Regions from separate parts of the Pseudomonas helvetica genome, predicted to be linked through region 3. Evidence: predicted binding sites of a transcription regulator. Region 3 holds the regulator's gene; each other region holds the start of a gene.
The links. Region 3 encodes FliA, which starts transcription of late flagellar genes. Its sites were predicted from a motif close to CTAAAGTTTNNNNNNNNNNNGCCGNTAA; they were not measured.
Positions count from the first base shown of each region.

Region 1 (10,350 bases), 1.5 Mb from region 3:
ACGGGTCTACGGTCCGCTGTTTACCGCCGGCCTGCACTTCTGGCAGTTGGGCGAATCCCACTACTGGGGCCACAACGCGATCATCCGCATGAAGCCGTTCATCGAGCACTGCGCCCTGGCGCCGTTGCCCGGTAAAGGCGCATTTGCGGGGGCGATCCTTTCCCACGACTTCGTTGAAGCGGCGCTGATGCGCCGAGCCGGCTGGGGCGTGTGGATTGCCTACGACCTGCCTGGCAGCTACGAAGAACTGCCGCCGAACCTGCTCGACGAGCTCAAGCGTGACCGTCGCTGGTGCCACGGCAACCTGATGAACTTCCGGCTGTTCCTGGTCAAGGGCATGCACCCGGTGCACCGCGCGGTGTTCCTGACCGGCGTGATGTCTTACCTGTCGGCACCGCTGTGGTTCTTCTTCCTGGTGTTGTCGACGGCGCTGCTGGCGGTCAACACGCTGATGGAGCCGCAGTACTTCATGGAGCCACGACAGTTGTATCCGCTGTGGCCACAATGGCACCCGGACAAGGCCGTTGCGCTGTTCTCGACGACCATCGTGCTGCTGTTCCTGCCGAAGTTGCTGAGCATCATCCTGATCTGGGCCAAGGGCGCGAAAGAGTTCGGTGGCAAGTTCAAGGTGACCCTGTCGATGCTGCTGGAGATGCTGTTCTCCATGCTGCTGGCGCCGGTGCGGATGATCTTCCACACCCGTTTCGTACTCGCCGCGTTCCTCGGTTGGGCAGCGACCTGGAACTCGCCACAACGTGACGACGACTCGACACCGTGGAGCGAAGCGGTACGCCGCCATGGTCCGCAAACCTTGCTGGGCTTTTTCTGGGCTTTGCTGGTGGTCTGGCTGAACCCGAGCTTCCTCTGGTGGCTGGTACCGATCGTCGGTTCGTTGATGCTGTCGATCCCGGTGTCGGTGATCTCCAGCCGCGTGAAGCTGGGCCTCAAGTCCCGCGACGAAAGCCTGTTCCTGATCCCTGAGGAATACGCACCGCCGCAGGCCTTGCTGGCAACCGATCAGTACACCCACGAAAACCGTTGGCACGCACTGAACGACGGCTTCATCCGCGCCGTGGTCGATCCGCAGCAGAATGCCCTGGCGTGCGCGCTGGCGACTTCGCGTCACGGTCAGGCCGAGCCGATTGAGTGGCTGCGTATCGAACGGGTTCGTCATGCGCTGAAAGCCGGCCCTGCCGGGTTGAACAACCATGAGCGTCTGCAACTGCTGAGCGACCCTGTAGCACTGGGTCGCCTGCATGAGCAGGTCTGGAGCGACAGTCACGCCGAGTGGCTGGATGCCTGGCGAGCGTCGGTGAAAGCCGATCCTCACGCACCGTTGTTGCCGCTCAAACCACTGAGCACACAGGCACAACCGGCCTGATGAAAAAGCCCCGCTACCGAGCGGGGCTTTTTTTTTGCGTGAGTGATCAGCAAACAACAAATCCCCTTCTGCCCCCTTGTGCAAACGGACGAGTGCGTTAGCATCGCTCCCCTCTTTGGTGCGCCCGGACAACTTTCTGTCCGTAACTGTCGGTTTTAAAAAGAAAATCGGCTTTTTGCGCGCCTGACAACACTATGGGTTAGGGGAGTTGATGATGAAGAAGTATCTCTCGAGGCTGCTGCTCGGCGTCACGGCACTGGTTGCCGTCAACGCGGCGCACGCCGGCGCCATCGACGACGCAGTCAAGCGTGGCACGCTGAAAGTCGGCATGGACCCGACCTACATGCCGTTTGAAATGACCAACAAGCGTGGCGAGATCATCGGCTTCGAAGTCGACATCCTCAAAGCCATGGCCAAGGCCATGGGCGTCAAGCTGGAGATGGTCTCCACCGGCTACGACGGGATCATCCCGGCCCTGATGACCGACAAGTTCGACATGATCGGCAGTGGCATGACCCTGACCCAGGAACGCAACCTGCGCCTGAATTTCAGCGAACCGTTCATCGTGGTCGGCCAGACATTGCTGATCCGCAAGGAGCTGGAAGGCACCATCACCTCCTACAAAGACCTGAACACCGCGGACTACCGCATCACCTCCAAGCTTGGCACCACCGGGGAAATGGTCGCGAAGAAGCTGATCTCGAAAGCCAAGTACCACGGTTACGACAACGAGCAGGAAGCCGTGCTCGACGTGGTCAACGGCAAGGCTGACGCCTTCATCTACGATGCGCCTTACAACGTCGTGGCAGTGAACAAGGTCGGCAACGGCAAACTGGTGTTCCTCGACAAGCCGTTCACCTACGAGCCGCTGGCCTTCGGTCTGAAGAAGGGTGACTACGACAGCATCAACTTCATCAACAACTTCCTGCACCAGATCCACGAAGACGGCACCTACGATCGCATCCATGACAAGTGGTTCAAAGACTCCGCCTGGCTCAAGGACATGGAATAACGCCTGACCTTTGTGGCGAGGGAGCTTGCTCCCGCCGGCCGGTCCGCGCTCGGGCGCAGCAGCCGTAAACCGCTTTACACGTTTTACCCGAAGATGCGCGGTGGCTGATTTCAGGGCTGCTTCGCACCCCAACGGGAGCAAGCTCCCTCGCCACAGGGGGGAGCGCGCGCCCTGATCGATATGGATTTGCTGACAAATGAAACAGAAAAAAGCCCAATGGCCCTGGCACGTGTTGACCGTGCTGGTGCTGATCGGCATGGCTGGTGCGTTGTATTACGCCACCTCGCTGATGTCTTACGAATGGCGCTGGAACCGCGTGCCGCAGTATTTCGCCTATCAGGCTGAAGAAACCCAGCGTGCCGCTGATATTTCCACTGTCAGCGAGCTGGTGCGCACTGGCAATAAGGCCGAAGTGACCCTGCGCAATGACGCCGGGGTCGAACAGCTGCTGAGCGTTGATGACAACAGCCTGCAAGTGGCCCGTGGCGACGACGTGGCGGAAGGCGATGTGGTCGGCGTGACCCGGCATTGGGCGGCAGGACCGCTGTTGTGGGGCCTGTGGACAACGTTGTGGTTGTCGCTGGTGTCGGGCGTGCTCGGGCTGTTGATCGGCCTGGCGACCGGTCTCTGTCGGCTGTCGAATAACCCGACCCTGCGTGATCTGTCGACCGTCTACATCGAGCTGGTGCGCGGTACGCCGCTGCTGGTGCAGATATTCATCTTCTACTTCTTCATTGGTACGGTGCTGAATCTGTCCCGCGAATTTGCCGGGATCGCCGCACTCTCGCTGTTCACCGGTGCCTATGTGGCCGAGATCATTCGTTCTGGCGTGCAATCGATTGCCCGTGGGCAGAACGAAGCCGCCCGTTCGCTGGGTTTGAGCGCTGGCCAGTCGATGCGCCACGTGGTGTTGCCGCAAGCGTTCAAACGCGTGCTGCCACCGTTGGCCGGGCAATTCATCAGTCTGGTCAAGGACACCTCGCTGGTGTCGGTGATCGCCATCACCGAGTTGCTCAAGAGTGGCCGTGAAGTCATCACCACCTCGTTCTCGCCGTTCGAAATCCTGTTCTGCGTGGCGGGTCTGTACCTGTTGATCAACCTGCCGCTGTCGAAAATCGCCAGCCGGCTTGAGCGGAGGCTCGCGCAAAGTGATTGAAGTCCGCGATCTGGTAAAAGTCTTCGACACCCGCGGCCAAGTGGTCCGTGCGGTGGACAACGTCACCACTCGAGTGGCCAAGGGCGAAGTGTTGGTGGTGATTGGGCCGTCGGGTTCCGGCAAGTCGACCTTTCTGCGCTGCCTGAATGGCTTGGAAGCATTCGACTCGGGCTCGGTGAGCATCGACGGTCTGCAACTGGCGGACCCGAAAACCGATGTCAACGCTTACCGCCGTGAAGTCGGGATGGTGTTCCAGCACTTCAACCTGTTCCCGCACATGACCGTGCTGGAAAACCTCTGCCTGGCGCAGAAAGTCGTGCGCAAGCGCGGCAAGCAGGAGCGCGAGGCCAAGGCTCTGGCACTGCTGGAAAAAGTTGGCATCGCGCAGAAGGCCCACGAGTTTCCGTCACGCCTCTCCGGCGGTCAGCAACAGCGCGTAGCGATTGCCCGGGCGCTGGCCATGGAGCCTAAGGTGATGTTGTTCGATGAGCCAACGTCGGCGCTGGACCCGGAAATGGTCGGCGAAGTGCTGGACGTGATGAAGACTCTGGCCGTGGAAGGCATGACCATGGTCTGCGTGACCCACGAAATGGGCTTTGCGCGGGAAGTCGCGGATCGGGTGCTGTTCTTCGATCACGGCAAATTGCTCGAAGACGCCTCGCCGGCCGAGTTCTTCGATGCGCCGAAGGACCCGCGAGCACAGGCGTTTTTGCGGCAGGTTTTATAACTTCAGCGCCTGTCAGACCGCTATCGCGGGCAAGCCTTGCTCCTACAGATTTATGTTGTGCCCGAATCTTGCGGCAAACATGGGTTCGTAGGAGCAAGGCTTGCCCGCGATGGCATCGCCTCGGTCCCAAGCGAACCGAGGTATCTGCATCACCTCAAACCCTGAACTTGCCCACCAGCATCTGCAAATGGGTGCCCAACCGCGCCAGCTCGACGCTGGAGGCCGCGGTCTCTTCGCTGGCGGCCGAGGTCTGGTCGGAAACGTCGCGCACGTTCAGCACGCTGCGGTTGATTTCCTCGGCCACGGCGCTCTGTTGTTCGGCGGCTGCGGCGATCTGCTGGTTCATCGCCTGAATTGCCGAGACAGTGCGAGTGATGTTGGACAGCGAACCGCCAGCGCGGCGGGTCAGTTCAACACTGCTGTCGGTCAGGCTGCGGCTGTTGTCCATGATGCTGGCGACCTGTTGAGTACCGCTTTGCAGGCCGACAATCAGCTCTTCGATCTCTTCGGTGGACTTCTGGGTGCGTTGCGCCAGGCTGCGCACTTCGTCGGCAACCACGGCAAAACCACGTCCGGCCTCACCGGCCCGTGCAGCCTCGATGGCCGCGTTGAGGGCCAGCAGGTTGGTTTGTTGGGCCACGGACTTGATCACATCCAGCACGCTGCCGATCTTGTCGCTCTCACGCTTGAGATGCCCCATGGCTTCAGTGGAGTTGCCGACTTCGGTGGCCAGGCGTTCGATCTGGGCGATGGCTTCGCCGACCACCTTGTCGCCTTCGCGGGCCTGCTGGTCAGCGGCGACGGCGGCTTCCGATGCTTCCTCGGCGTTGCGTGCGACTTCCTGTACGGTGGCGGCCATTTCGTTCATGGCGGTGGCCACCTGGTCGGTTTCAATTTTCTGGTTGTTGACCCCGGCGCTGGTCTGCTCGGTCACGGCTGAAAGTTCTTCGGCGGCGCTGGCGATCTGTGTCACGCCTTCGCTGATGCCGCCGATCAGTTCGCGCAGGCCGACGGTCATGCTCTGCATCGCGCGTTGCAACTGGCCGAGTTCATCGCGTCGCTGGGAAACGAGGTTGTGAGTCAAGTCGCCGGCAGCCACCTGTTCAGCAACTTTAAGAGTCTGGTTCAACGGGATGATGATCTGCCGGGTGATTGCCCAGGCAGCGAGCAGACCGAATGCCAGTGCCAGCGCGGTCACCAGCAGCAAGGTGTTTTTGGCTGCGGTGGCATCGCTATCACGCACGACGGTTTGGGCGGTGGTGAGTTTCTTGCTCAGCTCGAACAGCAGGTCGCCTTGCTGGGCCATGTCCTTGAGGGCGGTGGCGCTGGCCACCTGGGAATCGCGGTATTGGCTGACGGCTGCGCGGTAGGCGATCAACATGTCGGTGGCTTGTTGCAGGTTGGCGGTGTGCTGTTCCGGGAGTTTTTCCGGCAGGGTCTTGAGGTACTTCAAGGCGTTGTCGATGGCGTCCAGCGCCGGTTGCTCAGCCTCGACCTTGCCGCTGTAGGTGTAGCCGCGCACCTGGAAGCGTGCCTGCTGGATCAACTTGCTCAGCTCGATGACGCTGTTGAACCGGGCGACACTGTCTCCTTGCAGCAGGGCGGCTTCGACTTCCGCCACGTGGGCCACGGCATTGTCGGCGCTGGCACCGAGTTTGGCGCGGGCCGCTTCGCGGTTGGCGGTAGCCTGGGTCATGTCGGTAAAGGCGTGCTTGTACTTGCTGACGGCTTCAATCTGCTGATTGAGCATCGCCACGTCGGCCGGCTGCTCGATCATCTTGAGGGCGCCTTGCAGGCCTGAGTCGAGCTTGTCCAGCAACTCGCTGACAGCGGCGGGGCCTTGTTCACCGCGACGCATTTCATAGTCCAGGCGAGCAATACGCAGGTCTTTGGTCAGCTCATTGAGGCTGGAAATATACCCGAGCTTGTCGCCGCGACTGATGATGCCGCTCATGCCCGTCCAGCCATCCACAGTGATCAGCAGGGTCAGGAGCAACACCAGGCCAAAGCCGATGCCAAGCTTGCGATTGACGCTCACATTTCCCAGGTGTTCGGCTAACCATCGGTACATGCTGCGGACTCCCTACGACCACGTTAATTGGATTTATAGAGAGACTATCGGCCGGAAGATGGAGATCTGTAGGCCGCCGCAATGTCTGGGTCGGCAGTCACTTGTGGCGAGGGAGCTTGCTCCCGTTCGGCTGCAAAGCAGTCGTAAAGTCGGTGGATGCGTTCTTGCTCGAAAAAAGCGATGGCCGCTTCGCGCCCAAGCGGGAGCAAGCTCCCTCGCCACAGGGCTGTGTTAGAAAAGGCGCGAAAGCAGGGCGGTGACGGCGGTTTCGACCCGCAGGATGCGGTCGCCGAGCTGTACCGGTTGCAGGCCGGCCTTGCTCAGCAGGTCGACTTCGTAGGGGATCCAGCCGCCTTCCGGGCCGATCGCCAGGGTTACCGGTTCGTCCAGCCCTCGAGGGCAGGGCGGGTACTGGCCGGGGTGGCCGACCAGCCCAAGGGTGCCGTCGGCAATGGCCGGCAGACGGTCTTCGACGAAGGGCTTGAAGCGTTTCTCGATAACGATCTCGGGCAACACGCTGTCGCGAGCCTGTTCGAGACCGAGGATCAGTTGCTCACGGATGGCCTCGGGTTCGAGGAACGGCGTCTGCCAGAAGCTCTTCTCGACCCGATAGCTGTTCACCAGCACGATTCGCGGCACACCCATTGCGGCGACCGTCTGGAACACTCTGCGCAGCATCTTCGGCCGTGGCAGGGCCAGCAGCAGGGTCAGCGGCAGCTTGGCCGGTGGTGGCTGGTCGAGGGTGACGCGCAGTTCGGCTTCGGTGGCTTCCAGGCGCAGCACTTCGGCCGAGCCCATCAATCCGCCAATCCGCCCGACCCGCAGGCTGTCGCCGACTTCACAGCGGTGGACTTCCTGCATGTGAGTGAGTCGGCGATCGCGCAGGATCACCCGGTCGGCCGCAATGAAGTCGGCCTCTTCTAGGAGCAGCAGGTTCACGGTTGAGTCGCTGGCGGCTGGTCGTTGTGATCGTCCGCCGGCTGGTCATCCGCCGGTTTTTCGCGTTTGCTGACCAGGCTGCCAAACACTATGCCGATCTCGAACAACAGCCACATCGGCACGGCCAGCAGGGTCTGCGAGAAGATGTCCGGCGGGGTCAGGATCATGCCGACCACGAAGCAGCCGATGACCACGTACGGGCGGATCTTCTTCAGGTATTTGACGTCGACCACGCCGATCCACACGAGCAGCACCACGGCCACCGGGATCTCGAACGCCACGCCGAAGGCGAAGAACAGCGTCATGACGAAATCCAGGTAACTGGTGATGTCGGTCATCATTTCCACGCCCGCCGGAGTGGCCGAGGCGAAGAATTTGAAGATCAGCGGGAACACCAGAAAGTAGGCGAACGCCATGCCGGTGTAGAACAACAGGATGCTGGAGACCAGCAGCGGCACCGCGATGCGCTTTTCATGCTTGTACAGGCCCGGCGCGATGAAGCCCCAGATCTGATGCAGGATCACCGGGATCGCCAGGAACAGCGAGACCATCATGGTCAGCTTCAACGGCGTCAGGAATGGCGAGGACACGTCGGTGGCAATCATCGTCGCGCCGGCTGGCAAATACTGGCGTAGCGGTATCGAGACGAAGGTGTAGATCTGCTGGGTGAAGGCAAACAACCCGGCAAAGATCAGGAAAATCGCCGCGACGCAACGCAGCAGGCGAGTACGCAACTCGGTGAGGTGCGAAACCAGCGGCATGTGCTGGTCGTTCTCTGGAATATCGCTCATGGGGCTCGCGGCGGCAGTGTTGGGTCGTGGGGAGCCGGCGCAGTAGTTGCCGCCGCAGGAGTAACAGGGGCTGTCGGTGGTGCGGCAACGACCGCTGGAGGCGGCTCGACCCGTGTTGCGACAGCTGCAGTTTCGGCAGCAGGCGCAGGCGCCTGGACCGTCTGCTCGGCTACCGTCTCGACTGGCGTCGGCTGCTGGGCTGGATTGAGGATTTTGCGCGCCTCTTGTTCCAGCGACAGAATGTGCTCGTTGTGCAGTTGCCGGCGAATCTCGTCGGCCCCGATTTCACGTTCAACTTCCTGTTTGATCGCGTTAAAGCTGCGCTTCAGGCGTCCGATCCACAGGCCGGCGGTGCGCGCAGCGCCCGGCAGACGCTCGGGGCCCAGCACCAGCAGGGCAACGAGGCCGACAAGCAGCAGTTCAGAGAAGCTGATACCGAACATTAGTCTGCGCTCACGAGTCTTTGCGGGTCGGCTCTTCGACTTTATGGGCCTGCACGTCGATGGTGTGCGGCTCGTTCAGTGTCGAGGCCTGTGGCTGCACCGGCGCTGTTGGCTGTGCAGTGGTCGGCGGCACGACGGGTTCGGCAGGCTTCTCTTCATCGTTCATGGCTTTGCGAAAGCCCTTGATCGATTCACCGACGTCGGTGCCGAGGTTTTTCAGTTTCTTGGTGCCGAACACCAGTACCACAACCACCAGGATGACGATCCAGTGTTTCCAGTCAAAAATGCCCATGTTGCTGCTCCTCTCTAATCGTTATTCAGGCGGACGGGCGCGAGGCTTTCTCGACGTGACCGGACAGGCCGAAGCGGCGGTCCAGCTCATCGAGGACAGCCTGCGGATGCTGCCCCAGTTGGGCGAGCATGACCATACTATGGAACCACAGGTCAGCGGTTTCGTAGATTACATCACTGCAATCTCCGCTGATGGCAGCGTCTTTGGCGGCAATGATCGTCTCGACCGATTCTTCGCCGACTTTTTCCAGAATCTTGTTCAAGCCCTTGTGGTAAAGGCTGGCGACATAGGAGCTGTCGGCGGCAGCGCCTTTACGCTCTTCCAGCACTTGGGCCAGACGGGTCAGGGTGTCAGTCATGTTTGTGGTCCGAATAGATGGCGTGCGGGTCCTTGAGCACCGGGTCGACGGTTTTCCAGTCGCCGTTTTCATAGACGCGGTAGAAGCAGCTTTGGCGGCCGGTATGACAGGCGATGTCGCCGATCTGCTCGACCATCAGAATGATCACGTCGGCGTCACAGTCCAGGCGCATCTCATGCAGGGTTTGCACATGCCCGGACTCTTCGCCCTTGCGCCACAGCTTGCCACGCGAACGTGACCAGTAGATGGCGCGGTTCTCGGCGGCGGTCAGTTCCAGCGCTTCGCGGTTCATCCAGGCCATCATCAGCACGCGCCCGGTTTTATGGTCCTGGGCGATCGCCGGCACCAGGCCGTCGCTGTCCCATTTGATCTCGTCCAGCCAATCTTTCATCTTCGACTCCGACAGCGGGCTCGACACTTCAGTAGTGGAACCCTGGCGTTGGAACAGTGTGCCAGCGTGCAGCGCGGCTGGCTATCGTCGAACGATCAGATACAAGCCCACGGCCACCATGATCGCGCCGGGCCAATGGCCCAGTCCGTCCAGAGGGCCGCCGGCCAGCAGGATCGCGCCACCCGCCAGATGCGCGGTGCCGAGCAGGCGCAGGAACCAGTCGTCCGAGCGTCGATGCCAGGCCGCTGGCGAGTTGACGACGTGCGGCTGCGACATGCGTTCGAGCAGGTCACGGGTCATGTTGGCCAGGTGCGGCAGTTGCTCGACCTGGTTGTGCAGGTTGCCGAGCAAGGTTTTCGGGCTGACGCGCTCGCGCATCCAGCGTTCGAGGAACGGCTGGGCGGTGTTCCACAGGTCCAGTTCCGGGTACAGCTGACGGCCCAGGCCTTCAATGTTGAGCAGGGTTTTCTGCAAAAGAACCAGTTGTGGCTGCACTTCCATGTTGAAGCGCCGTGCCGTCTGGAACAGGCGCATCAGCACCTGGCCGAAGGAAATATCCTTTAGCGGTTTTTCGAAGATCGGCTCGCAGACCGTACGGATTGCCGCTTCGAATTCGTTGAGTTTGGTTTCCGCCGGCACCCAGCCCGAATCGATGTGCAGTTGGGCGACCCGGCGATAGTCGCGCTTGAAGAAGGCGAACAGGTTGCGTGCCAGATAGTCCTGGTCTTCAGGCGTCAGGCTGCCGACGATCCCGCAGTCGATCGCAATGTACTGCGGGCTCCACGGCTG
Region 1 is NZ_CP150917.1:394,276-404,625, forward strand. It holds gene mdoH (glucans biosynthesis glucosyltransferase MdoH) at 1-1,381, shown strand, start outside; gene AABM55_RS01760 (transporter substrate-binding domain-containing protein) at 1,596-2,393, shown strand; gene AABM55_RS01765 (amino acid ABC transporter permease) at 2,590-3,549, shown strand; gene AABM55_RS01770 (amino acid ABC transporter ATP-binding protein) at 3,542-4,276, shown strand; gene AABM55_RS01775 (methyl-accepting chemotaxis protein) at 4,431-6,347, opposite strand; gene AABM55_RS01780 (16S rRNA (uracil(1498)-N(3))-methyltransferase) at 6,579-7,286, opposite strand; gene tatC (twin-arginine translocase subunit TatC) at 7,283-8,077, opposite strand; gene tatB (Sec-independent protein translocase protein TatB) at 8,074-8,520, opposite strand; gene AABM55_RS01795 (twin-arginine translocase TatA/TatE family subunit) at 8,531-8,812, opposite strand; gene AABM55_RS01800 (phosphoribosyl-ATP diphosphatase) at 8,838-9,170, opposite strand; gene hisI (phosphoribosyl-AMP cyclohydrolase) at 9,163-9,561, opposite strand; gene ubiB (ubiquinone biosynthesis regulatory protein kinase UbiB) at 9,643-10,350, opposite strand, start outside.
Region 1: a site for FliA is predicted at 6,392-6,419, ahead of AABM55_RS01775 (methyl-accepting chemotaxis protein). Genes of this name have one in related genera too.

Region 2 (10,350 bases), 1.5 Mb from region 3:
AGATTGATCTCCTTCTGGTGAGCAGGACTGAGTTTAGTCTGAATTCAGTCCTGCGTCAGATTCACCAGACGGGCGCACTCAAAGTGCGCCGTTTGGTTTTAGATCCTGAAACTACCCACCAACTGCTTCAACCGCGCCGCTTGCTGCTCAAGATCGGCACAGGCGCGCAAGGTCGATTGCAGGTTTTCCACGCCTTCCTGGTTCAGGGTGTTGATCTCGGTGATGTCGACGTTGATCGATTCGACCACGGCGGTTTGCTCTTCGGTGGCGGTGGCCACCGACTGGTTCATGCCGTCGATTTCGCCGATGCGCTGGGTCACGCTGCCCAGGCGCTCACCGGCCTGGTTGGCGATGCCGACGCTGCTTTCGCTCTGGCGCTGACTGTCGGTCATGATGGCGACCGCCTCACGGGCGCCGACTTGCAGCTCTTCAATCATCTTCTGCACTTGCTGCGCCGAGTCCTGGGTGCGATGCGCGAGGTTGCGCACTTCGTCGGCAACCACGGCGAAACCACGTCCGGCCTCACCCGCGCGCGCCGCTTCGATCGCGGCGTTGAGAGCCAGCAGGTTGGTTTGCTGGGAGATGCTGGTGATGACTTCGAGAATCTGCCCGATATTCACCGTGTTGCTGTTCAGCGTTTCGATGTTGCCGCACGAGTCGCTGATTTTGGCCGACAGTTGCTGCATCGCCGCGATGGTCTTATCCACCACTTGCTGACCGTCTTCAGCCAGGCTGCGGGCGTCGCTGGAATGTTGCGAGGCGAGGGCGGCGTTCTGGGCGATTTCCTGGGCGGCGGCGCCCAGCTGGTTGATCGCCGCGGCCACACTGCTGGTGCGCGAGGCCTGCTGGTCGGAATTGAACATCGACGAGTTGGACGCGCTGACTACACGCAGGGCGACTTCGTTGACCTGGCCGGTGGCCGATGACACTTCGCGGATCGAAGTGTGAATACGCTCGACGAAGCGGTTGAACGAAGTGCCCAGCGCCCCGAATTCGTCCTGGCCATGAATGGTCAGGCGCTTGGTCAGGTCGCCTTCACCCTCGGCGATGTCATGCATGGCGCGACCCATGGTCAGCAACGGCTGCATCAGGACGCGGATCAGCATGCCGAGCAGCGTGATGATGATCACCACGGCAATCACCATGGCGATGATCGCCGAGGTGCGGAACTCACTGAGCATCGAGAATGCGGTGTCCTGGTCGAGCACCAGGGCCACGTACCAGTCAGCCGACGGCACGCCGTTGACGTGGGTGAACGAGATGAACTGCGTCTTGCCGTCCACCTCGACTTCCTTCATGCCGGGGCTGACCTTCGGCGCACCCGCGGGATAAGCCTCGGTGAGGCTTTTGAGCACCAGTTTGCTGTCCGGGTGAATGAGGATCTTGCCCTCGCTGCTGACGATGAATGCGTGGCCGTGGCCGCCGAAGTTCAGCGAGTTGATGATGGTGCTGATGCTGCTCAGGTCGATGTCTGCACCGGCGACGCCGATCATCTGGTTCTGATGCTGCACCGGGGTAGCGACGGTGATCACCAGCTTGCCTGAGGACGCAGCGATGTAGGGTTCGGTGACGATGGTCTGCTGTGCACTGTTGGCGGCTTTGTACCAGCCACGGGCACGAGGGTCGTAGTCCGCCGCGCGATTACCGGCCGGCACCGAGAACATCACGCCGTCGGCACCGCCGAAGTAGCTCAACTGAAAGTTGCTGGTGTACGCCGGCAGGCCGACCGCGCGTTTCAGGTTGTCCAGCGCCGGACCGTCGACGGCCACTTGCTGGGCCAGCGATTGCAGCAACTGGATGCGGCTTTCCAGCCAGGTCTGGATGTTGCTGGTGGTCAGGCTGCCGAGTTCCTGCATCGAGGACTCGGTGCTGTTGCGCAGGGTTTGGCGCTGACGGTAGTCGTTGAACAGAATGAAACAGGCGAACGCTACCGCGACCACAAGGGCAGCGGCGAGCAGGATCTTGTGGCTGAACTTCATGTTTCTGGTCATTAAAGGCGCTACCGCGGGAGGACTGATCAACGAGGAGCGTCAAATTGCCACAGGGCAGGCTTGGCGCTGCTTCTATGTCGACAGGGAAGCGCCAAAGATTAGGCGGGTTTGACGAAAACCGACGAAATACCGATCAGCGCAAAAAAATGCCTGATTTTGGTGCGAAATGTCGATTTTACCCTTCAAGAAATACCCGGTACCGGTGGGAACCAGAAGGGGGTTTTCTCTTCTAAGCTTCTGGTTGGCAGCCATGCCTCCCCCTCTTTACCAGGAGTTACACCATGTCGCTGCGATCTATCGCCTTGTTGTCGTTTTGCGTGCTGTTGGCTGCGTGCAGCAAGATCAACCAGGAAAACTATTCGAAACTCTCGACGGGCATGCCCAAGGCCGAGGTCGAAGCCTTGTTGGGTAAACCTGCCGATTGTTCAGGCGCGTTGGGCATGTCCAGCTGTACCTGGGGCGACAAGAACAGCTTTATCAGCGTGCAGTACGCCGGTGACAAAGTGCTGATGTTTTCCGGGCAAGGCCTGAAGTAAACCGGGGCCAAACGCCCTCGGGAGAAAAATAATGATGCGGTTAGTAATAGTTCTTTTGGCCGGTCTGTTGTTGGCCGGCTGCGCCACTTCTGGCGATGATGCGCTCGCGCCGAAAACGGTCAATAGCGTCAACCTCAAGCGTTACCAGGGTAAATGGTACGAGTTGGCGCGCATGCCGATGTACTTCCAGCGTAACTGCGCGCAATCCGAAGCCCATTACACCCTCAAGACCGATGGCGACATGGAAGTGTTGAACCGTTGCCTGACCCCAGAGTGGAAATGGGAAGAGGCCAAGGGCACGGCAACGCCGCAGATTCCCGGCAAGAACGACAAGCTGTGGGTGAATTTCGATAACTGGTTTACCCGGTTGTTGCCAGGCATGAGCAAGGGTAATTACTGGGTGCTGTATGTCAGCGATGACTACCAGACCGCGATAGTCGGTAGCCCCAATCGGCGCAACCTGTGGCTGCTGTCACGCAAGCCGGAAGTCAACGCCGATACCCGCGAGGAACTGCTGAGCAGGGCGCGTCAGCAGGGTTACGACACCACACGCCTGATCTGGCGGGTGTCGGACACCAAAATGGCCCAGACCTCTAAATAAGCGGCGTGCGGTTGGACTCCGTGGCGAGGGAGCTTGCTCCCGCTCGGCTGCGCAGCAGTCGTCACTCAGCTGATGAGATCTTTCTGAAAGAGCTCATTTGCTGATTTGGGGTCGCTTCGCAACCCAGCGCGAGCAAGCTCCCTCGCCACAGAAGCGGTGATCAGCCCAACAGCTCGCGCAGTACTTGGGTGAACGCCCGGTTACTGTCTTCTTCGCCAGCGTGATGCCCGTCGCGTACCACCCACTTGCCATTCACCAGCACGTCACGCACCTGGCGGTCGCCACCAGCAAACAGCCAACGGTTCAGAATCCCGTCGCCACTGGCGGTTGCCAGGTAAGGGTCGTTGCCGTCGAGCACCAGCCAGTCAGCGCGTTTGCCGACTTCCAATGCGCCAATCGGCTGGCCCAGCGCCTGTGCGCCACCGTCGAGTGCGGCGTCGTACAGGGTGCGCCCGACCATCGGCTGATCGGCGCCATACAAGCGGTTACGTCGCTGATCGCGCAGGCGCTGGCCGTATTCCAGCCAGCGCAGTTCTTCCACCACACTCAGCGACACATGGCTGTCCGAGCCAATGCCCATGCGCCCGCCTTGGGCGAGGAAGTCCACGGCCGGGAAAATCCCGTCGCCCAGGTTAGCTTCCGTGGTCAGGCACAGGCCGGCGATGGCGCGACTCTTGGCCATCAGGCTGACTTCTTCCGGGTTGGCGTGGGTCGCGTGGACCAGGCACCAGCGCTGATCGACGTCGGTATTTTCATACAGCCATTGCAGCGGACGGCGACCACTCCAGGTCAGGCAGTCGTCGACTTCCTTTTGTTGCTCGGCGATGTGGATGTGCACCGGGCAGTGCTTGTCGCTGGCTGCCAGCACTTCGCTGATTTGCTGCGGGGTCACGGCACGCAACGAGTGGAAGCACAGGCCCAGTTGTTGCGCCGGTTGCTGCGCCAGCAGCGGCTGCAAGCGGGCTTGTAGCTTCAGGTAGTTTTCAGTGCTGTTGATGAAGCGTCGCTGGCCTTCATTGGGCGCCAGGCCACCGAAACCGGAGTGGCTGTAGAGTACAGGCAGCAAGGTCAGGCCGATGCCGGAGGCGCTGGCGGCCTGACTGATTTGCAACGACAGTTCGGCCGGGTCCGCGTACGGATGGCCGTTGTGGTCGTGGTGCACGTAATGAAATTCGGCGACCGAGGTGTAACCGGCCTTGAGCATTTCGATGTAGAGCTGACGGGCGATGATCCCGAGTTGTTCCGGACTGATTTTTCCGACGAGGCGATACATCAGATCGCGCCAGGTCCAGAAACTGTCGTTCGGATTACCCGCTACTTCGGCCAGTCCGGCCATCGCCCGCTGGAAGGCGTGGGAGTGCAGATTCGGCATGCCCGGCAGCAGCGGACCGCTCAGCCGTTCGGCGCCTTCAGCGCTGGCATCGGCCTGGATGTGGGTCAGCAGGCCATCGGCACTGACCTCAAGACGTACATTGTTGGCCCATCCACTAGGCAAAAGCGCGCGTTCGGCAAAGAAGGCGGACATGGTTCAGTACCCCATCGTGTGTTATTTGTATATACATATACAGACGTTTGCCTGCTCGGTAAACTCCGGCAAGCTAGCGACTTTCATCAACGAACAAGGATTTCCTGTGCCGACTCCGCCTGTAGTTTCACCGCTGAGTGCCAATCTGGGCGACAGTCCGGCGCCCTTGTACGCTCGCGTCAAACAGATGATCACCCAGCAAATCGACAGTGGAAACTGGCCGCCGCATTACCGCGTGCCGTCGGAAAGCGAGCTGGTCAGTCAGTTGGGTTTCAGCCGCATGACCATCAATCGCGCCCTGCGCGAGATGACGGCTGACGGCCTGTTGGTGCGCATGCAAGGCGTCGGGACCTTTGTCGCCGAACCCAAGAGCCAGTCCGCGTTGTTCGAAGTGCATAACATTGCCGACGAAATCGCCTCCCGTGGCCATCGCCACACGTGCAAGGTGATTACTCTGGAAGAAGAGGCCGCCGGTTCCGAGCGCGCCCTGGCACTGGACATGCGTGAAGGCCAAAAGGTCTTCCACTCGCTGATCGTGCATTTCGAGAACGATATTCCCGTGCAAATCGAGGACCGTTTCGTCAATGCCCTGGTCGCGCCGGAATACCTCAAGCAAGACTTCACCCTGCAAACGCCTTATGCCTATCTGAATCAGGTCGCGCCATTGACCGAAGGCGAGCACGTGGTCGAGGCGATTCTTGCCGAGCCTTCCGAATGCAAATTGCTGCAGATCGAAAAAGGCGAGCCATGCCTGCTGATCCGTCGTCGGACCTGGTCCGGACGTCAGCCAGTGACGGCCGCTCGTCTGATTCATCCCGGTTCCCGCCATCGTCTGGAAGGGCGGTTCCACAAATAAAGAGCCATCAATAAAGAGACATAAATGGGCCAGTTGAACGTTTTGCGCGCGGCCAATTATCCGCGCATGCCGTGGAAAAACGGCGGCGGCAGCACCGAAGAAATCACCCGCGATGCAGGCACCGGCCTGGATGGCTTTGGCTGGCGCCTGTCGATTGCCGATATCGGTGAGTCGGGCGGGTTCTCGACCTTTGCAGGCTACGAGCGGGTCATCACCGTGCTGCAGGGTGAAGGCATGACCTTGACGGTCGACGGCCAGAACACGCGGCCCCTGTTACCACTGGACCCGTTTGCGTTCAGCGGCGAAAGCCATGTTTCCTGCACCCTGCTTGGCGGTGCGATCCGCGACTTCAACCTGATTTATGCGCCGAATCGCTACCAGGCGCGGTTGCAGTGGCTGGCGGGCGAGCAACGGTTTTTCAGTTCTGCCGGAACGCTGCTGGTTTTCAGCGTGGCTGATGCGCTTGAAGTTCGAATCAATGGCAGTGCGGCCCAAGTGCTGGGTCGTCATGATTGTCTGCAACTGGGCGGTAACACTGGGCTGCTGGATGTTTCCGTCAATGGCCAGTGCTGCGTGATTGAACTGACAGCACTCTGAGCTCCCTATTCCGGGAGCTTTTCTGTGGTGAGGGGGCTTGCCCCCGCTGGGTGGCGAAGCCGCCCCAATGGCTGCATGCCTACCCTGTCCCCTGTATTGAATCTCCGATTCTGCGACTGCTACGCCCGAGCGCGGACCGGTCGACGGGGCAAGCTCCCTCGCCACAAAAACCAACCTCCAGCGTTTCCCTGTGCGCACCAGTTTTGTTACCGAACGCCCCAGCGTGACGCAAAACCGCGCTCAGGTAACAACTGTCACTCCTCGAAAAAAACCTTCCCCCAAAAATATCGACAGCCGCAAAACCCTTGTCCCAAGGGCTTTTCAGCCAGGTTCAGCACTTTGTTGAAGCGCCATCCAGAAAGTTGGCCGCTTGATTGCATATGCTTGTATGTACAAGTAAAGACGTATGCGTATGAGTCACGAAGACTCGACCATCGTCCACTGATTCGCCGGTGTGCACCATCTGCACATTGGCTTGCTCGCCCACTGCCTGGGCTGGTTTGGATTGATTGCTGAGGAGCTTTTTTCGTGACTGACAATACCCAGAAACCGACCCCCGTTACTTTTACTAAGCACCGTGACGTTGAAATCCGTGCTGCTCGCGGCAACAAGCTGACCGCCAAAAGCTGGCTGACCGAAGCGCCGCTGCGCATGTTGATGAACAACCTCGACCCGGAAGTTGCCGAGAACCCTAAAGAACTGGTGGTTTACGGCGGTATCGGTCGCGCGGCGCGTAACTGGGAATGCTACGACAAGATCGTCGAGAGCCTGACCAACCTGAATGACGACGAAACCCTGCTGGTGCAATCCGGCAAGCCAGTCGGCGTCTTCAAGACTCACAGCAACGCCCCACGCGTGCTGATCGCCAACTCCAACCTGGTGCCACACTGGGCGAGCTGGGAGCACTTCAACGAACTCGACGCCAAAGGCCTGGCCATGTACGGCCAGATGACTGCCGGCAGCTGGATCTACATCGGCAGCCAGGGCATCGTTCAAGGCACCTACGAAACCTTCGTTGAAGCCGGTCGCCAGCACTACAACGACAACCTCACCGGTCGCTGGGTCCTGACCGCCGGTCTGGGCGGCATGGGTGGCGCTCAACCACTGGCCGCGACCCTGGCCGGCGCGTGCTCGCTGAACATCGAATGCCAACAAGTGAGCATCGATTTCCGCCTGAAAAGCCGTTATGTCGACGAGCAGGCCAAAGACCTCGACGACGCGCTGGCGCGCATCGCCAAATACACCAAAGAAGGCAAAGCGATTTCCATCGCCCTGCTGGGTAACGCGGCAGAAATCCTGCCGGAATTGGTCCGTCGCGGCGTGCGTCCGGACATGGTCACCGACCAGACCAGCGCCCACGATCCGCTCAACGGTTACCTGCCAGCCGGTTGGACCTGGGAAGAGTACCGCGCTCGCGCCAAGACCGAGCCGGCTGCTGTGATCAAAGCCGCCAAGCAATCGATGGCCGTGCACGTCAAAGCGATGCTCGACTTCCAGAAGCAAGGCATCCCGACGTTCGACTACGGCAACAACATCCGTCAGATGGCGCAAGAAGAAGGCGTCGAGAACGCATTCGACTTCCCGGGTTTCGTACCGGCCTACATCCGTCCGCTGTTCTGCCGCGGTATCGGTCCGTTCCGTTGGGCTGCACTGTCGGGCAACGCTGAAGACATCTACAAAACCGACGCCAAGGTCAAAGAACTGATCCCGGACGACGCCCACCTGCACAACTGGCTGGACATGGCGCGCGAGCGCATCAGCTTCCAGGGTCTGCCGGCACGTATCTGCTGGGTGGGTCTGGGTCTGCGCGCCAAGCTGGGCCTGGCGTTCAACGAAATGGTCCGCAGCGGCGAGCTGTCGGCACCGATCGTGATCGGCCGCGACCACCTGGACTCCGGTTCGGTGGCAAGTCCTAACCGCGAAACCGAATCCATGCAGGACGGTTCCGATGCCGTGTCCGACTGGCCACTGCTCAACGCTCTGCTGAACACCGCGAGCGGCGCGACCTGGGTTTCCCTGCACCACGGCGGCGGCGTCGGCATGGGCTTCTCCCAGCACTCGGGCATGGTGATTGTCTGCGACGGTACTGACGAAGCGGCCGAGCGAATCGCTCGCGTGCTGCACAACGACCCGGCCACCGGCGTTATGCGTCACGCCGATGCCGGTTACCAGATCGCTATCGACTGTGCCAAGGAGCAGGGCCTGAACCTGCCGATGATCACCGGTAAATAAAAAACGGGCCTCGGCCTGATGCGAACCTGTAGGAGTAAAGCTTGCTCGCGATGAACGATGACGCGGTGTGTCAGGTACATCGCCATCGCGAGCAAGCTCAGCTCCTACAGGGACAGATTGAATTCCACGAACAATCCAAAGAGGTTGACCCATGGCTAATGATGATCGTGCACGCAGTAAGCCGTTGATCGAGAAACGTTCGATCGACTACATCCCGGAAGCGGAAAGACACGGTCGTCTATTGAGTCAGTTCACCCTGTGGTTGGGTGCCAACCTGCAAATCACCGCGATTGTGACGGGTGCATTGGCGGTGGTACTGGGCGGGGATGTGTTCTGGTCGTTGGTCGGTTTGCTGATCGGCCAATTGCTCGGCGGTGGCGTCATGGCGCTGCACGCCGCACAAGGTCCGCAACTCGGCTTGCCGCAAATGATCTCCAGTCGCGTGCAGTTTGGCGTGTATGGGGCGGTGATTCCGCTGGTGCTGGTGTGCCTGATGTACATCGGCTTCTCGGCCAGCGGATCCTTGCTGGCAGGGCAGGCAGTTGCGCAGTTGCTGCACGTCGAAGACTGGGTCGGTATCACGCTGTTCGCGGGCTCGATCATGGTCTTCACCATCTTCGGCTATCGGGTGATCCACGGCATCGGCCGGGTCGCCAGTGTGCTGGGCGTGGTGGCGTTCATCTACCTGTTCTACAAACTGCTGGCCGGTAACGACATCGGCGCATTGCTGGGCAACAAGCACTTCTCGGTGGCGAGTTTCCTGTTGGCGGTGTCGCTGTCGGCGTCCTGGCAGATCGCGTTCGGCCCTTATGTGGCGGACTACTCGCGTTACTTGCCGCGCAGCACGCAGGCTAAGAAAACCTTCTGGGCTGTTGGCCTGGGTTCGGTAATCGGTGCGCAGGCGTCGATGGTCTTCGGTGTGTTCGCCGCAGCCCTGGCCGGTTCGCAGTTCGCTCACCACGAGGTGTCGTTCATCGTCAGCCTGGGCGGTACCGGGATTGTCGCGGCGCTGCTGTACTTCGCCGTGGCTTTCGGCAAAGTCACCGTGACCACCTTGAACGCCTACGGCAGCTTCATGTCGATCGCGACGATCATCAGTGGCTTCCGTGGCAGCCGCCACATTGGAAGCGGTGTGCGCCTGCTGTACATCTTCATCATGGTGTCGCTTGCCGCGGCTCTGGCATTGCTTGGCAAGGACTCGTTCCTCAAGGAATTCTCCGCGTTCATCCTGTTCCTGCTGGCGTTCTTCACGCCGTGGAGCGCGATCAACCTGGTGGACTTCTACTGCATCACCAAAGAGCGTTATGACATTCCGGCACTGTCCAACCCCGAGGGTCGCTACGGTCGCTGGAACATCATGGGCATCAGCATTTACGTGTTCGGCGTGTTGATTCAAATGCCGTTCATTTCCACTCACTTCTACACCGGCCCTCTGGTCGCGAGCCTCGGTGATACCGACATCTCGTGGATCATCGGCCTGGTGGTCCCGGCGGCGATGTATTACTTCGCAGCCAAGAAGTGGCATAGCGCAGTACCTGATCGGCTGATACTGCCGGTAGAGCAGGACGAGGCTGTAAAAGTGAAAACAAGCGGGGCGGATAGCGTTGCAGCAATCTGACTGGACGAAACTGGCGAAGATCTTCGTGAAGGCACATCCTGAGATCTGGCAGTTGCGGGTCACCACCGACACTGCCAGGAAAATCAACGCGGAACTGTAGGCAGATACCTCCCGGCTAACCGAGAGGCTGGCCGGGACGTTCGCCACATCCACTTGATTGAGAGTCTCTTATGTTTCCCGAAAGCTTCACCTTTTCCATCGCCGACCGGGTCAACGTCTGGGTTGATTCGCTGGTCGTCAACTACGGGGATGTGTTCCGCCACATCTCCGACACCTTGCTCTGGGCCATCGTCAACCTCGAAGGCCTGCTGCGCGCGGCGCCGTGGTGGTTGATGCTGGTGATCGTTGCCGGCATTGCCTGGCACGCGACCCGCAAGCTGGTGACGACGGCGGT
Region 2 is NZ_CP150917.1:370,099-380,448, forward strand. It holds gene AABM55_RS01660 (methyl-accepting chemotaxis protein) at 99-1,991, opposite strand; gene AABM55_RS01665 (hypothetical protein) at 2,273-2,527, shown strand; gene AABM55_RS01670 (lipocalin family protein) at 2,559-3,128, shown strand; gene AABM55_RS01675 (formimidoylglutamate deiminase) at 3,289-4,653, opposite strand; gene hutC (histidine utilization repressor) at 4,841-5,509, shown strand; gene AABM55_RS01685 (HutD family protein) at 5,534-6,106, shown strand; gene hutU (urocanate hydratase) at 6,635-8,338, shown strand; gene AABM55_RS01695 (cytosine permease) at 8,490-9,956, shown strand; gene AABM55_RS01700 (proline/glycine betaine ABC transporter permease) at 10,127-10,350, shown strand, end outside.
Region 2: a site for FliA is predicted at 2,066-2,093, ahead of AABM55_RS01660 (methyl-accepting chemotaxis protein). Genes of this name have one in related genera too.

Region 3 (10,350 bases):
TTCTTCAACTGGCGCGCGAGGTCGCGAACCAGGCGCGGGAAGCGCCCGAAGACTTTCTTGATCGGCTGCATCCGGGTCTTCATGACAGCGGTCTGCAAGTCGGCCGTGACCACGTCGAGGTTCGACACGGCCTTGGACATGGCTTCGTCGCCGCTGTTGAGGCCCAGACGGACCAAGCGGTTACGCACCAGTACCAGTTCGCCGACCATGTTCATGATTTCGTCGAGACGTGCGGTATCCACACGCACGGTGGTCTCGGCTTCACTGGCCGGTTTTTCCGGTGGCGGTGAGGCCGGTGCGCGAGCTGGGGCCGGTGCAGCCGCGGCAGCAGGTTTAGGCGCTTCAGCTTTTGGCTCGGGCGCTTTAGCCACAGGTGCTGGCGCTGCTGCCTTGGCAACGGGTGCCGCCACCGAAGCAGCAGCCGTGCCGACCTCCGTGAACTTGCCTTTGCCATGCAATTCGTCGAGCAGCGATTCGAACTCGTGATCGGAGATCAGATCGCTGCCAGCGGCCGCAGCCACAGGTGCAGCAGGTGCCGGAACGGCAGCAATTGCCGACTCCAGGGCATCAACGGCGAAGTTGCCTTTGCCATGCAACTGATCGAGCAGTGCTTCGAATTCGTCGTCGGTAATATCGGAGCTGTCGCCTGCCGCTTTCGGGGCAGCCGGTGCGGCAGGTGCTGCCGCCACTGCATCAGGGGCGAACTGGCCTTTGCCGTGCAATTGGTCGAGCAACGACTCGAACTCGGCATCGGTGATTTCATCGCTGCCGGCAGCCGCTTCAGGTGCCGGGGCTACAGGCGCCCCCGACTCAGCTTGCGCCTTGACCGCGTTCAGCGAGTCCAGCAGCAGTTCGAACTCATTGTCGGTGACGTCGCCCGATTCGCTTTCAGCGGCAGGTGCTTCAACCACCTCTGCAACTGGTTGCGCCACATCGTCTGTTTGAGGCTCGGCCAGGCGGGCCAGAGCCGCCAGCAGTTCCGGTGTAGCCGCAGTGATCGGTGCACGCTCGCGGACTTCGCTGAACATGCCGTTCACCGCGTCCAGCGCTTCGAGAACCACGTCCATCAGTTCCGAGTCGACGCGACGCTCACCCTTGCGCAGGATGTCGAACACGTTCTCGGCGATGTGACAGCACTCCACCAGCTCATTGAGCTGGAGGAAGCCGGCGCCCCCTTTTACAGTGTGAAAACCGCGAAAAATTGCATTGAGCAAATCCGCATCATCGGGTCGGCTTTCCAGCTCGACCAGCTGTTCGGACAGTTGCTCTAGAATCTCGCCGGCCTCAACCAGGAAATCCTGAAGGATCTCTTCATCGGCGCCGAAGCTCATTAAGGGGGTGCTCCTAAAGGTCTAAAAACCTAAAAAACCTAAAATCCAAGACTGGATAGCAAATCGTCCACATCGTCCTGACCGGACACAACGTCTTCTCTTTTATCGGCATGAATCTGCGGACCTTCACCCTGAGAGAGATGTTTTTGCGGATCTTTTTCAGCCAGCATCGCTTCATGGTCATGTTCGATGCCCGCAAAGCGGTCTACCTGACTGGCCATGAGCACGAGCTTGAGCAGGTTGCTTTCGACTTCGGTGACCAGTTGAATCACGCGCTTGATCACCTGACCGGTTAGATCCTGGTAATCCTGAGCCAGCAGAATATCGTTGAGGTTGCCCGAGACGACCTGGCTCTCCTCGACGCTACGCGTCAGGAAACCGTCGACACGCCGGGCCAGTTCGCGGAACTCTTCGGCACCGACTTCGCGGCGCATGAAACGCCCCCAGTCGGCGCTCAAGGCCTGGGCGTCAGTGCTCAGGCCATTGACCAGCGGAGTACTGTTCTCGACCAGATCCATGGTCCGGTTCGCGGCCGCTTCGGTCAGCTTGACCACATAGGACAGGCGCTCGGTGGCGTCTGTGATCTGTGAGACTTCCTCGGCTTGCGGCATGTTCGGGTCAATCTGAAAATTGACGATCGCGCTATGCAGCTCGCGAGTGAGCTTGCCCACCTCCTGGTACAGGCCGCGGTCACGGGTCTGATTGAGCTCATGGATCAGTTGCACAGCGTCACCGAACCTGCCCTTTTCAAGGCTTTCGACCAGTTCGTGAGCGTGTTTTTTCAGGGTCGATTCGAAATCGCCCTGTGAAGATTCTCTTTGCTCCATAGCTCCCCCCGTGGCGCAGTGGCTCCGCGCATCAACCGATGCGTTCGAATATTTTTTCGATCTTCTCTTTCAACGCCTGGGCCGTGAAGGGTTTGACCACATAGCCGTTTACACCGGCTTGAGCGGCTTCGATGATCTGCTCGCGCTTGGCTTCGGCAGTGACCATCAGCACCGGCAGGTGCTTGAGCTTTTCATCGGCGCGCACGTGGCGCAGCAAATCGATACCGGTCATGCCAGGCATGTTCCAGTCCGTTACCAGAAAGTCGATGCTCCCGCTGTTGAGGACGGGAATGGCGGTAATACCGTCGTCCGCCTCGACCGTGTTGGTGAACCCAAGGTCACGCAACAGGTTTTTTATGATCCGCCGCATCGTTGAGAAGTCATCAACGATGAGGATTTTCATGTTCTTGTCCAATTCGACCTCCAAGCAGTCTTAAACGCGTTCAGCACCTGAACACGCCATTCAATCAATTCGGCAGAGCACTCGACGACTGTCTGGAGCACAACGGATGAAGACCGGCACAGCGTTACGCCCTGCCTGTTTCGTTCGCAGTGTCCCCACACTGCTGTCAGCGCGCTCGCCACTCCCCCAAACGCCCCCGCAAACGGGCCGCGCACTGGCTGTGTAACTGGCTGACCCGCGATTCACTGACCCCCAGGACCTCACCGATTTCCTTGAGATTCAGCTCTTCGTCGTAGTACAGCGCCAACACCAGTCGCTCACGCTCCGGCAAATTGGCAATCGCATCCGCCAGTGCTGCCTGGAAGCGTTCATCTTCCAGGTCGCGCGACGGTTCGAGATGAGCACTCGCGCCATCCTCGTGCAGCCCTTCATGCTCGCCGTCCTGCAACAGATCGTCGAAGCTGAACAGGCGACTGCCCAAGGTGTCATTCAAAATCCCGTAATAATCGTCGAGACTCAATTGGAGTTCGGCCGCAACCTCGTGATCTTTAGCGTCACGCCCGGTTTTAGCTTCAATTGAGCGAATCGCGTCACTCACCATCCGGGTATTGCGGTGGACCGAGCGTGGCGCCCAGTCACCCTTGCGGACTTCATCGAGCATCGCACCACGGATACGGATCCCCGCGTACGTCTCGAAACTCGCACCTTTGCTCGCGTCGTATTTGGTCGACACTTCAAGCAAACCGATCATGCCTGCCTGGATCAGGTCCTCGACCTGAACACTGGCCGGCAAGCGCGCCAACAGGTGATAGGCAATACGTTTTACCAGTGGCGCGTAACGCTCGATCAGTTCGTACTGCGCGTCACGCGCCGACTTCTTGTACAGGTTGTAACCGCTGGCTGTCATAGAACCGGACCCGCAGTTTGCTGCACCAGACGCTCGACGAAAAATTCCAGGTGCCCACGCGGGTTGGCAGGCAGCGGCCAGGTATCGACTTTCTGCGCGATGGCCTTGAATGCCAGCGCACACTTGGAACGAGGAAACGCTTCATACACGGCGCGCTGCTTCTGCACCGCCTTACGCACGCATTCGTCGTAAGGCACCGCACCGACGTATTGTAAGGCGACGTCGAGGAAGCGATCCGTGACCTTGGTCAACTTGGCGAACAGATTTCGCCCTTCCTGCGGGCTTTGCGCCATGTTGGCCAGCACGCGGAAGCGGTTCATGCCGTAATCGCGGTTGAGCAGTTTGATCAGCGCGTAGGCGTCAGTGATCGACGTCGGCTCGTCGCACACCACCAGCAATACTTCCTGGGCTGCGCGAACAAAACTGACGACCGACTCACCAATACCCGCCGCCGTGTCGATCACCAATACGTCGAGGTTATCGCCGATGTCGCTGAATGCCTGAATCAGGCCAGCATGCTGGGCCGGGCTCAGGTGAACCATGCTCTGGGTACCGGACGCTGCTGGAACAATGCGAATTCCGCCCGGCCCCTGAAGTAATACATCGCGCAGTTCACAGCGGCCTTCGATGACGTCGGCCAGCGTACGCTTGGGCGTGAGCCCCAGCAGGACGTCAACGTTCGCCAGCCCCAGATCGGCGTCCAGCAGCATGACGCGCCGGCCGAGCTCAGCAAGAGCCAGGGACAAGTTCACTGACACATTAGTCTTCCCGACGCCACCTTTGCCGCCGGTCACTGCGATCACCTGTACGGGATGCATGCTGCCCATGTTCGTTCTTTACCTTGTCTTGCTTAGACGCGGACTACATGACTGGCTGCGCGCTCACTTGTGAACAATGCATGGCAGGCCATCGATGTAGATACAAATCTATTCATTATTACCTCAGCCGACACGCTTGGCCGGGCTGTGGTAGAGGTCAGCGAACATATCAGCCATGGCTTCTTCGCTGGGTTCTTCCTGCATCTGCACGCTAACGGCGCGACTGACCAACTGATGCCGGCGCGGTAAATGTAGATCATCCGGGATCCGTGGCCCGTCGGTCAGATAAGCGACAGGTAATTCGTGGCTGATTGCCAGGCTCAACACCTCGCCCAGGCTCGCTGTTTCATCCAGTTTAGTCAGAATGCAGCCTGCTAGCCCGCACCGCTTGTAACTGTGATAAGCGGCAGTCAGCACCTGCTTTTGGCTGGTAGTGGCCAGCACCAGATAATTCTTCGACTTGATCCCGCGACCGGCCAGGCTTTCCAGCTGCATGCGCAACGCCGGATCACTGGCCTGCAGGCCGGCGGTGTCGATCAACACCACACGCTTGCGCAACAGCGGATCAAGGGCTTGCGCCAGGGACTGGCCCGGGTCGACGTGAGTCACCGAGACATTGAGGATACGCCCCAGGGTCTTGAGCTGTTCCTGAGCCCCAATGCGGAAGCTGTCCATGCTCACCAGCGCGATGTTCTGCGCGCCGTACTTGAGCACGTAACGCGCGGCCAGCTTGGCCAGCGTGGTGGTTTTGCCCATGCCGGCAGGGCCGACCATGGCGATCACGCCACCCTCTTCCAGTGGTTCGATCTCGGGAGTCACGATCATCCGCGCCAGGTGCGCCAACAGCATGCGCCAGGCCTGGCGGGGTTCTTCAATGTCAGTAATCAGTTCCAGCAGATCGCGCGACAACGGACCGGACAGGCCGATGCGTTGCAGGCGACGCCACAGGTTGGCTTGCTGCGGGCGACTGCCTTGCAGCTGGTTCCAGGCCAGCGAACCCAACTGTACTTCGAGCAGTTCACGCAGACCATTGAGTTCGAAACGCATCGAGTCGAAAGCCCGCGGATCGACCCCGGCAGAATGCACAGGCGCTGAAGCAGGACGCGGCCGCTCAGCAAAGGTCGGCTCGATCAACGGTTCCGCAGCGGTCAGCGGCAGGCCGGCAAACAACTGGCGATTGGTGCTGGCGCTCGCATCACCTTCGCCGTCGCCACGCAGGCTCAATTCGGCCTGAGCCGTGACGATCCGCGACTGGGTCTTGCGCAACTCGTCTTCGAGTTCAATGTTCGGTACACGCGGGGCCAGCGCCGACAGCTTGTAATCCAGGGCCGCCGTCAGCTCGACACCACCGGCGATCCGGCGATTACCGATAATGGCCGCATCAGCGCCCAGCTCATCGCGAACCAGCTTCATGGCCTGACGCATATCGGCGGCGAAAAAACGCTTAACTTGCATAAACCACTACCTCAGCCGTTGGGCCCTACTGTCGCAACGATGGTCACTTGCTTGTTGTCAGGGATTTCCTGATACGCCAACACATGCAACCCCGGCACTGCCAAACGTCCGAACCGCGAGAGCATCGCGCGTACCGGACCTGCTACCAGCAGAATCACCGGTTGACCTTGCATTTCCTGACGCTGCGCGGCGTCGATCAACGAACGTTGCAGCTTCTCTGCCATGCTTGGCTCCAGCAAAACGCCCTCTTCCGAGCCTTGTCCTGCCTTCTGAAGACTATTGAGCAATATTTGTTCCAACCTTGGTTCCAAGGTGATCACAGGCAGCTCGGACTCAGTGCCTACAATGCTTTGGACGATAGCGCGCGATACGCCGACGCGAACGGCCGCCACCAGAGCGGCAGTATCTTGACTCTTGGCGGCATTGTTCGCGATGGCTTCGGCAATGCTGCGAATGTCGCGAACCGGAACCTGTTCGGCCAACAAGGCCTGCAGTACTTTGAGCAACTGCGACAGCGAAACGACGCCCGGCACCAGCTCCTCGGCCAGTTTTGGCGAGCTTTTGGCCAGCAATTGCATGAGCTGCTGAACTTCCTCGTGGCCGATCAGCTCGCTGGAATGCTTGTACAAAATCTGGTTGAGGTGAGTCGCCACCACCGTACTGGCATCAACCACGGTGTACCCCAGGGATTGCGCCTGCGGACGCTGACTGATTTCGATCCAGACCGCCTCCAGGCCAAAGGCCGGATCTTTGGCGGTGATGCCATTGAGCGTGCCGTAGACCTGCCCGGGGTTGATCGCCAGTTCGCGATCCGGATAAATCTCCGCCTCGGCGAGGATCACCCCCATCAGGGTCAGGCGGTAGGCACTCGGCGCCAGATCGAGGTTGTCGCGAATGTGCACGGTCGGCATCAGGAAGCCCAGATCCTGGGAAAGCTTCTTGCGCACGCCCTTGATCCGCGCCAGCAACTGACCACCCTGGTTGCGATCCACCAGCGGGATCAGCCGGTAGCCGACTTCCAGACCAATCATGTCGATCGGGGTCACGTCATCCCAGCCCAGCTCTTTGGTTTCCATGGCCCGTGCGGGCGACGGCAGCAGGTCCTGCTGACGCTTGACCTCTTCCAGAGCCTGAACCTTGACGATGTTGTGTTTTTTCCAGAACAGATACGCGCCGCCCGCTGCGACGGCGGCCATGCTGAGAAAGGAGAAGTGCGGCATGCCTGGCACCAGGCCCATGACCGCCATCAAACCGGCAGCTACCGCCAGCGCCTTGGGCGACGCGAACATTTGCCGATTGATCTGCTTGCCCATGTCTTCCGAACCGGAAGCACGGGTCACCATGATCGCCGCCGCGGTGGACAGCAGCAGTGATGGCAATTGCGCCACCAAACCGTCACCGATGGTCAACAATGCGTAGACCTTGCCGGCATCGCCGAAGCTCATGCCATGCTGGAAGATCCCGACCGCCATGCCGCCAATCAGGTTGATGAACAGAATCAGCAGACCGGCGATGGCGTCACCGCGCACGAACTTGCTGGCACCGTCCATCGAACCGTAGAACTCGGCCTCCTGGGCCACCTCCATACGGCGCAGTTTGGCTGCGGGCTGGTCGATCAGGCCGGCGTTCAGGTCGGCGTCGATGGCCATCTGCTTGCCCGGCATCGCATCCAGGGTAAAACGCGCACTGACCTCGGAAATCCGCCCGGCACCTTTGGTCACCACGACGAAGTTGATGATCATCAAAATCGCGAAGACCACGATACCGACCACGTAGTTACCGCCAATCACCACCTCGCCGAAGGCCTGAATCACCTTGCCGGCGGCGGCATGGCCGTCCTGACCGTGGAGCATCACCACCCGGGTCGAGGCCACGTTCAATGCCAGTCGCAACAACGTGGCGACCAGCAGAATGGTCGGAAACACCGCGAAATCCAGCGGCCGCAAGGCGTAGACGCAGACCAGCAGCACGACAATCGACAGCGCAATGTTGAAGGTGAAGAACACGTCGAGCAGGAACGGCGGGACCGGCAACATCATCATCGCCAGCATGACCAACAGCAACAGCGGCACACCCAGATTGCCTCGACTGAGGTCTGCCAGGTTGCTGCGGGCACTGTTGATTAACTGAGAGCGATCCACCGGTATTCCCCGTTCCTTGAAGCAAACTTTTGACGCCTGAAGCGGGCGCAGAGCGGGTACTGCAAGAAGCTTTCCAACTTTTGCAGGGGGCTTGAAACAGCGGGGTTTATCGGGAGTTTTTCAGCGACCGGACAGACGCCATCGCGGGCAAGCCTTGCTCCTACAGATCACTCACATCCGTAGGAGCAAGACTTGCCCGCGAAGAGACCGGATATTCAACGCCCATCCCAAGAATTCAGCCACAAATCTGGAAAACACCGGGATTTGTCCGACAGGCTTTCGAGGTTGCCCCTCGGAAGTGGCATCGCTAGTCTTCGGTGGTCACTGCCAAATCAGCGACCGGGCCTGGAAACCCGATTGAGTAAACGAGGCCGCTCTAACCAGTAAACGAGAACCTCGCCATGAACAAATCTTCGCACCTCCACGATTTAAAAACCGCCCCCCCCTTCTCCATCCACAACGATCAAGCCTCGTTCCGCGTCAACAGTGGCGTCTCGATCCACGAAGCCTTGCCCCACGTGTCCGACCTGCTCCACCTCTCCAAGATGCTGGCCGAAGATGCAGCGATGGAGCGCAAAACCGACCGCTACGCCTGGGCCTCTCACTACTTGCAGGAGATGAGCAAAGCCGTCATCGATAACGCGGTGAAAGTCATAGCCGCATCGAACAACCATCAAAAAGCCGAACATTAACTCACCCACCGCGGATCGCTCCCACGCTCCTGCGCGGAAACGATCTAAAGCCGTTCACGCCCCAACCACTCAGGCCGGCCGGTAGGCCGCGGCGCTGTTGCTGTTGCTGTTGATCCACCCGCCCCTATCGGGAGGCCGAGCGCAGGTGTTCATCAGGGGGTGGGCGCGCAGCGCCGTACGGCGCAGCCGGACACATCGAGAGGAGGTCGTCGCGAAGCAGACCGTAGGCGATGCCCCCTGATGAATGCCGAAGCAAGGGTACGCCGAGCCTAGGCGAGGTGCCGTACGCTTGGGGCGAAGACCTTTGCTTCCTTTGGGGCGTTTGCCAAAGGGAGTCGCCGTCAGGGCGAAACCCTAAGTGGCCGTTACCGCAGAAATGGATATGTACACCTGCAAGAGATTGGTCGGCTGTCAGGCCGCCATCGCGGGCAAGCCCGGCTCCCACAGGGGATGGGGGTATATCTGAAAGAGACGGGTCGGCTGCCAGGCCGTCATCGCGAGCAAGCTCAGCTCCTACAGAGGATGGGGATATATCTGAAAGAGACGGGTCGGCTGTCAGGCCGCCATCGCAGGCAAGCCAACCCGCACAATTTTGATCAGCGTAAGCCGGTCAGGAATCCCGCCGCAGATCCGGAGGAATCGGCAATTCATCCTTAAGCGGATCCGGACGCTTACCCTTGCCCGCACGGTACTGACGGATCTGATAAACGTAAGCCAACACCTGAGCAACCGCCAAATAGAGCCCACCAGGAATTTCCTGATCAAGCTCGGTGGAATAGTAAATCGAACGCGCCAGAGCCGGCGACTCAAGCAGCAAGACCTCATTAGCCACCGCGATCTCGCGGATCTTCAGCGCCAGGAAGTCGCTGCCCTTGGCCACCAGCATCGGCGCCCCACCCTTCTCCGGATCGTACTTGAGCGCCACCGCGTAGTGGGTCGGGTTGGTAATGACCACATCGGCCTCAGGAATGGCCGCCATCATCCGCCGCTGGGACATCTCGCGCTGCAACTGGCGAATTCGCTGCTTGACCTCGGGGCGACCTTCCTGATCCTTGTGCTCGTCGCGCACTTCCTGCTTGGTCATCAGCAGTTTTTTGTGACTCTGGTAAAGCTGAACCGGCACATCGACCGCCGCGATCAGAATCAACCCGCACGCCATCCACAAGGTGCTCCAGCCCACCAGCTGCACACTGTGAATAATCGCCTGCTCCAGCGGCTCATGGGCGATTCGCAACAAATCGTCGATGTCCGAGCGCAGCACGCTCAGCGCGACGAACAGCACCAGCAGGAATTTTGCCAGAGCCTTGAGCAGCTCGATCAGCGCCGTGGACGAAAACATCCGCTTGAGGCCGTTGGCCGGGTTCATTCGACTGAACTTGGGTGCCAGGCTACTGCCGGCGAACAGCCAGCCGCCCAGGGAAATCGGGCCGACGATCGCCGCCAGCAACAAGGTCAGCAGCACCGGTTGCACCGCGATAATCGCGATCTTGCCCGACTTCAGCAAATACAGGCCCATGGCGTCCGGAGTCAGCACCACTTCACGCGGCAGGGAGAAGTTCAGGCGCATGATTTCCAGCAGGTCCAGCGCCAGACCGCCGCCGTAGATCAGCAATCCGCCCGCACCGGCCAGCATCACCGCCAGAGTATTGAGCTCTTTGGAGCGCGCGATCTCGCCCTTTTCACGGGAGTCCTTCTTGCGCTTGTCCGTGGGGTCTTCTGTCTTGTCCTGACCGCTCTCGCTTTCAGCCATGACTCAGCGCGCCTGTGCCATATCAC
Region 3 is NZ_CP150917.1:1,917,383-1,927,732, reverse strand. It holds gene AABM55_RS08715 (chemotaxis protein CheA) at 1-1,331, opposite strand, end outside; gene AABM55_RS08710 (protein phosphatase CheZ) at 1,370-2,158, opposite strand; gene AABM55_RS08705 (chemotaxis response regulator CheY) at 2,190-2,561, opposite strand; gene fliA (RNA polymerase sigma factor FliA) at 2,728-3,468, opposite strand; gene fleN (flagellar synthesis regulator FleN) at 3,465-4,295, opposite strand; gene flhF (flagellar biosynthesis protein FlhF) at 4,410-5,741, opposite strand; gene flhA (flagellar biosynthesis protein FlhA) at 5,753-7,882, opposite strand; gene AABM55_RS08680 (DUF3077 domain-containing protein) at 8,284-8,574, shown strand; gene flhB (flagellar biosynthesis protein FlhB) at 9,185-10,324, opposite strand; gene fliR (flagellar biosynthetic protein FliR) at 10,328-10,350, opposite strand, start outside.